DNA from 3 places in the Bradyrhizobium prioriisuperbiae genome. Region 1 is predicted to be linked to each of the others. Evidence: predicted binding sites of a transcription regulator. Region 1 holds the regulator's gene; each other region holds the start of a gene.
The links. The regulator LexA, encoded in region 1, represses DNA repair genes until DNA is damaged. The targets are predictions, from matches to a motif close to TGTTCNNNNTGTGTTCNG.
Positions count from the first base shown of each region.

Region 2: a site for LexA is predicted at 1,486-1,503, ahead of recA (recombinase RecA). Genes of this name have one in related genera too.
Region 3: a site for LexA is predicted at 2,326-2,343, ahead of RS897_RS39320 (ImuA family protein). Genes of this name have one in related genera too.

Region 1 is NZ_CP135921.1:7,164,643-7,169,002, forward strand. It holds gene RS897_RS33580 (molybdopterin molybdotransferase MoeA) at 1-1,061, shown strand, start outside; gene lexA (transcriptional repressor LexA) at 1,251-1,949, shown strand; gene RS897_RS33590 (hypothetical protein) at 2,226-2,786, shown strand; partial or broken gene RS897_RS33595 (transcriptional repressor LexA) at 2,795-2,905, shown strand; partial or broken gene RS897_RS33600 (ComEC/Rec2 family competence protein) at 3,132-4,360, opposite strand, start outside.
Region 2 is NZ_CP135921.1:5,535,638-5,539,997, forward strand. It holds gene RS897_RS26120 (GNAT family N-acetyltransferase) at 104-610, opposite strand; gene RS897_RS26125 (hypothetical protein) at 717-953, shown strand; gene RS897_RS26130 (hypothetical protein) at 1,004-1,201, opposite strand; gene recA (recombinase RecA) at 1,617-2,705, shown strand; gene gcvP (aminomethyl-transferring glycine dehydrogenase) at 3,098-4,360, opposite strand, start outside.
Region 3 is NZ_CP135921.1:8,469,136-8,473,495, forward strand. It holds gene RS897_RS39315 (Y-family DNA polymerase) at 1-1,568, opposite strand, end outside; gene RS897_RS39320 (ImuA family protein) at 1,459-2,262, opposite strand; gene RS897_RS39325 (putative DNA modification/repair radical SAM protein) at 2,423-3,670, shown strand; gene RS897_RS39330 (UdgX family uracil-DNA binding protein) at 3,680-4,360, shown strand, end outside.

The DNA of each region.
Region 1 (4,360 bases):
CGGCGATGGACGGCTACGCGGTGCGCGCGGCTGACGTCGCCACAGTTCCCGCGCGCCTCACCGTCACCGGCGAAATCGCCGCGGGCCGTCCCTTCACCGGCACGCTGCAGCAGGGCAATGCCATCCGCATCTTCACCGGCGGCGTCATTCCCGACGGCGCGGACGCGGTGGTGATACAGGAAGACACCGATCGGGACGGCGACATCGTCATTGTCAACGAGCGCGCGGTTGCGGCACGCCACATCCGCCCCGCCGGTGTCGATTTCCGCGAAGGCGACGTGCTGCTGCACCGTGGGGCGCGCCTGACCGACCGCGCGCTGTCGCTGGCCGCTTCGATGAATCATACGACGCTGCCGGTGCGGCAGCGTCCCAAGGTGGCGATTCTCGCGACCGGCGACGAACTGGTCGCGGCCGGCGGCGCGCCTGGTCCCGGACAGATCATCTCGTCCAACGCCTATGCGCTGCAGGCGCTGGCGCGCGCGGAAGGCGCCGAAGCGATCGATCTCGGCACCGTCGGCGACACGCTCGAGGCCACAACAGCTGCGGTCCGGCGCGCGCGCGACAGCGGCGCGGATATCCTGGTGACCACCGGCGGTGCCTCGGTCGGCGATCATGACCTGGTCAAGTCCGCGCTCGATGCGGAAGGCGTCGAGATGGCGTTCTGGAAGATCGCGCTGCGCCCCGGCAAGCCGATGATGCACGGGCGGCTCGGATCGATGCGCATCCTCGGGCTACCCGGTAATCCAGTGTCCTCCTATGTCTGCGGCTTCCTGTTCATGGCGCCGCTGATCCGGGCCCTCTCCGGCCGCAGCGATATTCATCCGCCGCTGGAGGCGGCCCTGCTCGGCGGCCCGCTGCCGGAAAACGATCAGCGGCAGGATTACCTGCGCGCGCGTCTCGAGCTGCGCTCCGACGGTCTGCCGATCGCGACCGCGGTGAGCAAGCAGGACAGCTCGCTGCTCGGGAATCTCTCCGCCGCGCAGGCGCTGATCGTGCGGCCCCCATTCGCTGCAGCGGCAGCCGCGGGGTCATCGTGCTTCATCCTTAAGCTTCCCCTCTAGGCATTCTCCGATTTGTTGACCGTAAATTAAGAGGTTGCGGAACACATATGGAACATATAGTGTCCGTTCATGATTTGTTTCGAACGAGTCCCTGTTAAGCGCTTCGGCTCGATCGACTGAACTCAACTTGACAGACTCAACTGACAGACCTGCGGCTGTGACAGCGCCGTATTTTGGGGGAATGGTAAGATGCTCACGCGCAAGCAATACGAACTTCTCCGCTTCATCAATGAGCGGCTGAAGGAAGCCGGAGTGCCCCCCTCGTTCGACGAGATGAAGGACGCGCTCGACCTGCGCTCCAAATCCGGCATTCATCGCCTGATCACCGCTCTGGAAGAGCGCGGCTTCATTCGCCGCCTGCCCAACCGGGCGCGCGCGATCGAAGTCATCAAGATGCCCGAGCAAGCCGCCAACAACGGCGGCGGACGCCGGGGTTTCACCCCCAGCGTCATCGAGGGCAATCTTGGCCGGGTGGTTCGCTCCACCTCGGAAGATGAAGGCGGACGTCCGGTCGCCATTCCGGTGATGGGCCGCATCGCGGCCGGTACGCCGATCGAGGCGCTGCAGACCCGCAGCCACACCATCAACGTACCACCTGAGATGCTCGCCTCGGGCGAACACTATGCGCTGGAGGTCCGCGGTGATTCGATGGTCGAGGCCGGCATTCTCGACGGCGACATGGCGCTGATCCAACGCACCGAAGGCGCCGACACCGGCGACATCGTGGTCGCCCTGATCGACGAGGAAGAAGCCACCCTGAAACGCTTCCGCCGCCGCGGCGCCTCGATCGCCCTGGAGCCGGCGAACGCCGCCTATGAGGTGCGGATCCTGCCGCCCAACCGCGTGCGCATCCAGGGCAAGCTGGTCAGCATCTTCCGGCGTTACTGAAGCGTCTCAAGTTATCCGGCCCACAATCGCCCGGCGGAATGACATCCGCCGGGCATTTTTTGCGCGTGTGCATAGCCGACCGACGGCAGCAAGCCCGCAGCGCCTGTCCCGTCCATCATTAACGATACCGCGCGCAACACCCCCGGGTTCAAAGAATCAAACAATGGTTGATTCACCGTCGGGCCCTAGAATCCACCGGGTCGCGCCACTACGACGATTTGATCGATCCGGAGAGCTGCTGCAGATCGTGGCTCTCGCTTGCGAGGGACCTGCCAAATGTTTCGCATTCTCTCCTCGGTTCGGGAAGATGATGCGCCATTCTTGTTGATGTGCACAACGCTCGTCATCCTGTTCGGGATTGTAAGTATCGCCTGCGGCACCGCATACATCAGACAAATCAACGCACAAAAGATCGTCGCCGAAACGTCGCCGTCCCCTGCAACCATCATCTCCGCTGTTCCAATGAAGAGGAAGTACAGACCGCTTTATCCCAAATGGACCGAGGCGGTGATCAGGTTCGAGCGGCGCACGACGACAGGCATGGTTGCTTGCGAAGCGGTTCGGCTCAACTTCAATTCGTGGTCAACCGAATACCGTCCGGGAAAACTCTTCCAAGTTTATCCACGAAAAACGACGTGCGAAAATCCGATCTATGCCCCCGATATCCACGATCCTGCCAGGATCGGGTGGCTGGTTCTGATCACAACGACAATAACCGTACTTTTCGCCGGACTGATTGCCTACGGACTTTACAGGACGCGACAGCGCGAGATCGCGCTTGCAGCGACGCTCGCGATGCATTTCGATCGTCAGACTGACGACCGATTTCAGACGTGACGTCGACCGGAACCTCGACCGCATTCGAGCCCTCGAACGCCGCCTATGAGGTACGGATCCCGCCGCCCAACCGCGTGCGCATCCAAGGCAAGCAGGTCAGCATCTTCCGGCGTTACTGAAGCGAATTTTGAACCGAGAAAAAGCCGGCGGGCATTACGCCGCCGGCTTTGTTCCTGCGGCTGCCGGCCCGGCACTGTCCGGTTCCGCCGCGTATGGGCCGATGCTGGGCTCGGATGGTTAATCCAAGATTAATCCTCAACAGCAATCCCTTGCGATTTATTGGACGCCTCTTGCGCGCGTTCGGTTCAAGGTTGCCAGTGGCTCGTCGTCGCTCCCGATATCGCGCTAATCGTCAGACAGGCGATCGCTCTCGGCGGGTGTCACGTCCACCGGACGATCGCCGGTGCGATTGGGTGCGCTTGCCGCCTGCCCCTCCTCAATCGGCACAGCCGGCGCCCAGGGACGGTCGCGGCCTGCCGGCTTTTGCGCCTCGGCGATGAAGGTGCCGTCCCTGCGGCGCAGCGCCTGGGAGCCAGACCGGCGCAACCGCGCCTGATCGACCACGTACGCCGCGCAATCGGCAGGCGGCTGCCCGTGGGAGACGAGAAGCGCTGCTCTCGCGCAATCATCGGCGAACGCATCCGGCCTGATCGACAAGGCCACCAGAGACCCATCACGCATCTCGACCACGCAGCCGGCGCCGTCGCATGACACGCCTTCCATCAGGGACGGATCAGTCGCGATGCGTGCATCCGCATCCGCCGCGAGCCACTCCTTGACCAGGAAAGCATCCTTGCCGATGCGCATCAGATGCAGCCGTCCGTCCTTGCCACGCACGCCGATGTTCTGCCCGTCCGACGAGATCAGAATGTCTGGCTGCGGCGTGGCCAACGCCCACAGCGCCGCGACAGCGATCACGGCTAGACCCACGAAACGCAGCGGCGTCCGTAGCAGCCCCAGCATGATCATGCCGACCGTCGCAACCAGCAGTGGCCCGGTGCCGAACGCCGCCATCCGCCCGACCGCGCCCGGCAAAGCCGCGACCCACTGCGCAACCAGGATCATCCAGCCGATGCCGACATCCATCAATTGCCAAAACACGCCGTCGAGGCCGAACGGCATCGCGACCAGTCCCAGCAGCCCCGCCGGCATCACCAGCGCTGAGACCACCGGCATTGCCGCCAGATTGGCCAGCACGCCATAGGGCGTGATGCGATGGAAATGGAACGCCGCATAAGGCGTGGTGGCGAGGCCCGCGATCAGCGACGCCAGCATCAGCAGCATGAATTCGCGTCCGCCCCACAGCGCGATCCGCGTGGCCGTGGAATTGTCCGACGTTGCAAACAACGCCGGTAAACCGTTCGCCACCAGCGCGACCAGGCCGAGCGTCGCGGCAAACGACATCTGGAAGCTCGGGTGCACCAGCGCCTGCGGCGCAAGCACGAGCACCGTCATCGCGGCGATCGCCAGTGTGCGGAAAGTGATGGCGCGCCGGTCCACCATGATCGCGATCAGCACCACGGCCGTCATCAAGAACGAGCGCTGCGTCGCCACCTCGGAGCCCGACAGCAGGA
Region 2 (4,360 bases), 1.6 Mb from region 1:
GGTGTCGAGGGTGGCACTTGCATGCGTCGCGCCGAGATTGCGGCCATCGGCGCGGCGCCGACAAGGGATTTGTGTTCCACCAGGGTGAAAATTTCTCAACCGATCATCGCAGCCAATGATTGCGCCGTATATCGGTCGATCGGGGGAGGCCGAGGCGTTTGACCATCCGCCAGAACGAGACGCCATCCGGCTGGCCGGCCACTGCATGGGCGAATTGCTCCTGAACCGTCCAGTCTTGACGCTCGTAAAACCGGCGCGCGCGATCGTTGCCCGCCACGCAGTGCAGTTTTGCGTGTTCGATGCCTGCGCGCGCCATGCCCTGTTCCGCGCGTGCCAGCAAACACAGTGCGAGCCCGGACCCGCGCCATTGCGATGCGACGAACATCTGGCTGAGCACGTCGTCGTGCCACGCGGCAAAACCGATGATGGCCCGGTCCCGCGCTGTGACCAGCGTGGTCGGCTGCAGCACCGTCATCCGGTCATGAAAGAACGCCACGTCGCGCCGCTCGCATTCTTCCGCCGGCATGAAGCGGGCGTGGGTTTCATGCCAGATGGAATGATAGAGCGCGGCGATCTGCGGCACGTCGGAGGCCAGAGCATGGCGCAGCATCACAAGGCTCCTTTGTCTGGCGGAAACGTCCGCGGCCGGTTATCGTTGCGTGGGCGAGACATGTGCGAACGGACAGTTGCTCAGCCGGAGCATGAGAGGCGCTGCCATGACGATGATCAATCGCAAATTTCACCAGAGCTGGCGTGGGCCGGCTTCGGCCGATCTGGACTCATGGAGTCTTGTCTTCGATGCGGACACCAGGCGCTTGCAGGTGCGCCACGACTGGCAGACGTCCGGGCATAGCGGTTTCGATGAGTGGGAGATCGCCGAATTCCTGCAACAGGCAGGCGAAGCGCAAACAGCGTTGATCGACAGCCTGTTTCCGGTCCCCGTCGACGCCTAACGTCCGGAGCGTTGTTGCAACGTCACTTCCAAAACGTCACTTGAAAAACCTCACTTCAAGGTGTCGGTTTCTTCAGTGCCGCACTTGGTGCAGCGATAGGTGATCGTGTCCTGTCCGACCAGCGCCGGATGAATGCTCTTGATGACCATCCGCCGCGGCGTGTTGCATGTCGGGCAATCGACCACATCGCCCAGGGCATGACAGATTGTGTCGATCCGCCCCTGCGACAGATTCAGGGCTCCAGTCATTGCGACCCTCCCGGGTTGGCGGCCGCTCAAAATCCTTCATGTCACCGAGACACGCGGTTCGTGGGCCGCGCTGAACGCCGTCGAACACCAAATTCAAGCGGTGACAGCTTATTTTGCGCCGTTGCGTTTGATGTTGCTAGTTAATTCGGCGCGGCGGGGCTGGGAGATAGGACTGCGGACAAATGTTGCCGACCTATGGGCCGGCGAGCCAAGCCCCGCTTCCATCGCCCCGAAATCAAACCAGGCCACCAGGGGACAAAACAGCCCAGCACCCGGATTCAAAAAAGAACATATTGCGAACTTAGAACAAATAGTGTACGAATGTTGCATCAGTTCAGCCGAGCGAGTCTCGGAGCTTTCGACCCGAGCCTTTCGTTGTCCCCCCGCCGAATCCCGTCCATAAGGAGCGCGACCAATGTCCCAAGCTGCTTTGCGTATCGTTGAAGGAAGTTCCATGGACAAATCAAAGGCTTTGAGCGCCGCCCTGTCCCAGATCGAACGCCAGTTCGGCAAGGGCTCGGTGATGAAGCTCGGCAAGAACGACAAGTCGATGGAAATCGAGACGATTTCGTCGGGCTCGTTGGGGCTGGACATCGCGCTCGGGGTCGGCGGCCTGCCCAAGGGACGCGTGGTCGAGATCTATGGACCGGAATCCTCGGGCAAGACCACGCTCGCTTTGCATTGCGTCGCCGAGGCCCAGAAGAAGGGCGGCATCTGCGCTTTCATCGATGCCGAGCACGCCCTCGATCCGGTTTATGCCCGCAAGCTCGGGGTCAATGTCGATGAACTGCTGATTTCCCAGCCCGATCATGGCGAACAGGCGCTGGAAATCGCCGACACGCTGGTGCGTTCGGGCGCGATCGATGTACTGATCGTGGACTCGGTCGCAGCCCTGGTGCCGCGCGCCGAACTCGAGGGCGAAATGGGCGATGCGCTGCCCGGCCTGCAGGCGCGCTTGATGAGCCAGGCGCTGCGCAAGTTGACCGCCTCGATCAACAAATCCAACACCATGGTGATCTTCATCAACCAGATCCGCATGAAGATCGGTGTGATGTACGGTTCGCCCGAAACCACCACCGGCGGCAATGCGCTGAAGTTCTATGCTTCGGTGCGCCTCGACATTCGCCGCATCGGCGCGATCAAGGAGCGCGAGGAAGTGGTCGGCAACCAGACCCGCGTCAAGGTGGTGAAGAACAAGCTGGCGCCGCCGTTCAAGCAGGTCGAATTCGACATCATGTACGGCGAGGGCGTGTCGAAGATGGGCGAGATCCTCGATCTCGGCGTCAAGGCCGGCATCGTCGAGAAATCCGGCGCCTGGTTCTCCTATGACAGCCAGCGTCTGGGACAGGGCCGCGAGAACTCTAAGGCGTTCCTGAAAGCCAATCCGGACATGTCGGCGAAGATAGAAGCCGCGATCCGCCAGAGCTCCGGCCTGATCGCCGAGCAGATTCTCGCCGGTACTCCCGAGAGCGATGCCGACGGTGAGGAGCCGGCGGAAGACTAAATCTTCCGGGCGTTCCCAAGACCATTGTTCAGCGCGTTGTCCATGCCCTGAAGCCGCTTCGTGGGGCAACCACGAAGGTGGAATCCGGTTGGCAGGAGATGGGCCACGCTCGGTTGAACCGGGCGTGATGGCTGGGACTTGGGGCTTCCGGACTCTGGAGCTCGAGTTCGCTGTGACTTGAATTCGCTTTGAGTTGAATTCGCTGTGACTTGAGTTTCACCACACGGGCGTTGAGGACATTGAGTTGCCGATGTCGTCAGCGCCCGCTGTGTTTTTGCCGCTCGCGTCCTGACGCTCGCTTTGATGGTCCGTGCGTGGGCGAGCGCCGCGGGAGTGAGCCAACGGGGCGCGCGCTGGCGCGGACCCGTCGGTTCATTCTCGCGTTTTACCGTTCACTCCGCCGCTTGGGCATAGTCCGCCACCGGCGGGCACGAGCACACCAGATTGCGATCGCCATAGACATTGTCGACCCGGCCGACCGGCGCCCAGTATTTATCGGTGCGCGAGGAGCCGGCCGGGAAACAGCCTTCGGTGCGGCTATAAGAACGGTTCCAGTTGTCGTCGGCGATGTCGTGCACCGTGTGCGGCGCATGCCGCAGCGGCGAGGCTTCGATGGTGAAGCGGCCGGCTTCGACCTCGGCGATCTCGCGGCGGATCGCGATCATGGCGTCGCAGAAGCGATCCAGCTCCGCCTTTGATTCGGATTCGGTCGGTTCGATCATCAGCGTGCCCGGCACCGGGAAGCTCATGGTCGGTGCGTGGAAGCCATAGTCGATCAGCCGCTTGGCGATGTCGTCGACGGTGACGCCCGACGTGGTCTTCAGCCCGCGCGGATCGATGATGCACTCATGGGCGACACGACCGCGCGCGTTGCGATACAGCACCGGGAAATGCGAATCGAGCCGCTTGGCGATGTAGTTGGCATTGAGCACCGCGATCTCGGTCGCCCGGGTCAGGCCGTCGCCGCCCATCATCAGGATGTAGAGATACGAAATCACCAGGATCGAGGCCGAGCCATAGGGGGCTGCCGATACCGGGCCGACCGTGGCGCTGCCGCCGTCAACCGCCGGATGACCCGGCAGGAACGGGGCGAGGTGCGCCTTGACGCCGATCGGTCCCATGCCGGGGCCGCCGCCGCCGTGCGGGATGCAGAAGGTCTTGTGCAGGTTGAGGTGGCTGACGTCGGCGCCGTAGTCGCCGGGGCGGGCGAGGCCGACCTGGGCGTTCATGTTGGCACCGTCGAGATAGACTTGGCCGCCATTGGCATGGACGATGTCGCAGATCTCGCGGATGTGCTCCTCGAACACGCCATGGGTCGAGGGATAGGTGATCATGACGGCGGCGAGCTTGTCTTTGTGCAACTCGGCCTTCTTGCGCAGGTCCTCGACATCGACGTCGCCACGGGCGTCGCAGGCGACCACCACCACGTCCATGCCGACCATGCTGGCGGAGGCCGGGTTGGTGCCGTGGGCCGAGGAGGGGATCAAGCAGATGGTGCGATGGCTGTCGCCGCGCGCGGCATGATAGGCGCGGATCGCCAGCAGACCGGCATATTCGCCCTGGGCGCCGGAATTGGGCTGCAGCGAGATTGCGTCATAACCGGTGATGTCGATCAGCCAGCGCTCCAGCTGCTTGAACATCGCATGGTAGCCGGC
Region 3 (4,360 bases), 1.3 Mb from region 1:
TCAACCGTCTCGGTGCCGTAAAGCCCATCCCGATAGAGCCAGAAGCGCAGACCGGCCTCATCTTCCACCCGGAAATAATCCCGCGTCAGCGCCTGCCCCTGAATCCGCCACCATTCCATGGCGATGCGCTCGGGGCCTTCCGCACGCACCACCGCATGGGTGGCGCGCCGCCATTTGAACCGCGCCGGCGGACCATCCGGCACCTGTGCAATCACATCGATCGCTTCGGGCTTTTCGAACAGGCGCAGCGGCCGCAGCGGCGGCTCGGCCGAAACTCGTTGTGGCCAAATGGCTTGCGATGCGGCCGTGAACTGGTGCTGCGCCGGAACGGCAAGAGACGCCCGCTCCGGAATATGCGTGTCTTGCGGCAGATATACCAGAATGCGCCGGCCGCCGATCCGCGCCGCGATCCGGTCGATCAGCGCCGACACCTCGTCATTATCCTGGGCATGGGCGTCGAGATCGCGCTGCTCCTGGACCACGGTCTCGACATGACTGGCCGACAGCCGGATCAGATCGAAGCCGAAGCCAGGGTCGAGCGGATCGGCCAGCGCATCGAGCTTCTCCCGGAACAATCGCTCCACCATCTTCGTTCGCGTCACCGGCCGGCCGGCTTCGACCGCGATCAGGCGCACCGCGCCGTCGGTGCGGAAAAAACTGGCTTCGAGCCGGCGCGCGCCCTTGCCATGGCGCTCCATCGCCGTCATCAGCATTTGCGCCAGCCGGTCGAGGGTGGCGGTGATGGCGAGATCGGTGGCGATCGGTTCCGGAAAACGCTTCTCCACCATATAGTCCGGCAGCAGCTTGCGCGGCGAGATCGGCGCATCGCCCTGCCCCAGCGCCTGCTGCAACGTCGCCACAAAAGCCGCGCCGAACCGGGCCGCGATTTCGTGCGGCGCGCGCGCAGCGACATCGCCGATGGTCTTGAGACCGGCACGGCGCAGCCCGCGCGTGATGGCGTCGTGGGCTCCCAAGGCATAAACCGGCAGGGAATGGACGGCAGCGGCCTCGCCACCCTCGGGAATCACATGGCCGCGTGTCGCCATCGCCACCGCGCGCGCGCAGCCCGGCGTGCCGGCAATCGCGGCGTTGACCACAAAGCCCTGGCGGTCGAGCGCCTCGCAAAGACTGCGCATCATCGCCGCCTCGCCACCGAACAGATGCGCGCAGCCGGTAACATCAAGGAACAGCCCATGCGGTGGATCGAGCGCCACCAGCGGCGTGAAGCGGTCGCACCAGTCGGCGATGGCGTTCAGCGCCTGCCTGTCAGCCGCATCATCGACATCGAACACCCGCACGTCCGGGCAGATGGCGCGTGCATTGGCGAGCGGCAGTCCGACTTCAAGCCCGAGATCGACCGCAACATCGTTCAGCGCCGTGATCTGCAATGCGTTGCTCTGCTTGCCGACAACCACCCAAGGTTCAGCAGCAGCCTTGGTAGCAGCAACCTTGGTCACCTCAGCCGGCGCGGCGCCTGAGCGTTGCAACTGGCGCTTGATACGATCGGTCGGCAGGCGCGGCAGCCGCAGGCTGAGGATGCGCCGCCGGTTCACGGAAAAGGCACTCATCACATTTCCATTCCATGATCCACTGGCCGGTCTGGCCATGGCGATTACGAACCAATTCAGCGTCGAACACCGGATCGCCCCAAACGCTCCACACCGAGCCGGGTGGAGAGGGAGCGGCGCGAATGACCCAGCGGGTTTCGGCCGTGCTCACCGCGGGCTCCGCCGCGCTGCGCAACACCAGGCAGGTGACACCGGAGGTTTGCGCTGTCAGCGTCAGCTTGCGGCTGGCAACGAGATCGAACTGCCGCGCCCCGCCCCAGACATCCAGCACCACGGCGCCGAGCGCATCGCAGGCGAGCGCATCCGCTGTCACCCGCAGGGCCATGTCGATGTCGGCGGCGGCGACCGTCACGATCAGCCGCGGATCGAGCCCGAGCTGGGCGAGGCCGTTCATCGACACCGGGCCGGTTTCCAGCCCGACGAAATCCTGCCGCACCCACATCACCGGGCGCCGCCGCGCGCTGCGCCAGGCGAGGCCCGCAATGAAGCCGGTGGCCGACGCCGCATGACGGCCTTCCGAGGCGAACACCTCGTGCAGCGCACCGCGCGCAAGGCCGCCCTTCAGCATCGCGTCCGCGCCGCCATGGCCGAGCGCAATACGGTTCACATCGTCATGCTGGCGCGTGGCGCCTGCCTCCAGGCGTCCGATCGCACCCCGCAAATGCGCAAGCGTACTCATGCGTGCGCCGCTCATGCGTCGCTCCTCAAAAATCCCGGCTTCGTCATCGTTGCGGATTGAACGAATGACCGCCGCATTTGTTCATGATATGTTCCAGTAAAGCGGACCGCGTCCCGGGAGTCAATGCCGGGCACCGGACTTTCAATTTTCCACAATCAAACCAATGGATTAAAAGATGGACGTGCAGGGCAAGCTGGAAATCCTCGCGGATGCGGCGAAGTACGATGCCTCCTGCGCCTCCAGCGGCACCGAGCAGCGGGACTCCCGCGACGGCAAGGGAATTGGGTCGACCGATCCGGGCATGGGCATCTGCCACTCCTATGCCCCCGACGGCCGCTGCATTTCGCTGCTCAAGATCCTGCTGACCAACGCCTGCAACTACGACTGCCTGTATTGCATCAACCGCGCCTCCAGCAACGTGCCGCGGGCGCGTTTCACCGTCAGCGAGGCGGTCCAGCTGACGCTCGACTTCTATCGGCGCAACTACATCGAGGGGCTGTTTCTCTCGTCCGGCATCATCCGCAATCCCGACTACACCATGGAACAGGTGGTGCGCGTGGCGAAGAGCCTGCGCGAAGAGCATCACTTCCGCGGCTACATCCATCTCAAGACCATTCCCGACGCCAGCGACGACCTGATTGCCGAGGCCGGCACATACGCCGACCGTCTCAGCATCAATATCGAAGTGCCGACCGAAACCAGCCTCGCCCGGCTTGCGCCCGAGAAGGACGTGCGCGCCATCCGCCGCAGCATGGGCCGGCTGCGCCTGAAACTCGACGAGGCAACGGACTCGTCAGCGAAACATGGCCGCGCAGCGCCGCCTCGCTTTGCTCCCGCCGGGCAGAGCACGCAGATGATCATCGGCGCGGATGCCTCGAACGACCGGACCATCCTGGAGACCAGCGCCAATCTCTACGGCTCCTACAATCTGAAGCGGGTGTATTATTCGGCGTTCAGCCCGATCCCCGACGCGAGCCGCGCGCTGCCGCTGCCGCTGCAGGCGCCACCGCTGGTGCGCGAACATCGGCTCTACCAGGCCGACTGGCTGATGCGGTTCTACGGTTTCGACATCGGTGAACTGACCGAGCCGCTGGAAGACGGCATGTTGCCGCTCGACATCGATCCCAAGCTCGCCTGGGCGCTGCGCCATCGCGATCGTTTTCCGATCGACGTCAACAGCGCCAGCCGCGAACAGCTGCTGCGCGTTCCAGGATTCGGCACGCGAACCGTGAACAGCATCCTCGCGGCACGCCGCGTGACGCATCTGCGTGCGGCCGACCTGGCGCGGCTGCATGTGCCGCGCAAGAAGGCTTTGCCGTTCATCGTGCTGTCCGACCATCGGCCGGCCCCGGCCCTGCTCGACAGCAATCGCCTGCTGCAGTTGCTCCGCCCGCGCCCCGCGCAACTCGGCTTCGGCTTTTAGGGGACTTCAATGCACCACGTGAAACTCGCATCTGAAACCGACTTCGACGGCTGGCGCACCGCTGCACGCGCGCTGGCGATCAACCAAATCGAGCCGGCAGCCGTCAGTTGGTGTGTCGGCGGAGACGCACCGGAGCTGTTCGCGCCATCCCCGCTTCCGGATATCGCCGGACAGCCGGCGTTTCATGTTCCGGCGGCCTTCATCGAGCTCGCCCGCGCCGCAGTCCTGAACCGCGATCCGCAGCGCTTCGGCCTGCTGTACAGGCTGCTGTGGCGTCTGCGATCACACCCCGCATTGATGTCGCTTGCGACCGATCCCGATGTGGCCCGTATCGGCAGCCTTGCCCGCGACGTGCATCACGCTGAGCACAAGATGCACGCCTTCGTCAGGTTCCGGGAGGTCGGCCGCGACCGCGATTCACGCTTCATTGCCTGGTTCGAACCGCCGCATTATATCGTTGAAGCTGTTGCGCCATTTTTCGAGCATCGGTTCGCCGACATGGCCTGGTCGATCCTGACGCCCGATCGCTGTGCCCATTGGGACGGGTCGAAGACCACCTTCACCGAAGGTGTTTGCCAATCGGACGCACCATCGGACGATCGGCTGGAGGATCTTTGGCGCACTTATTACGCCAGCATCTTCAATCCCGCACGACTCAAGGTCAAAGCCATGAAGGCCGAGATGCCGGTG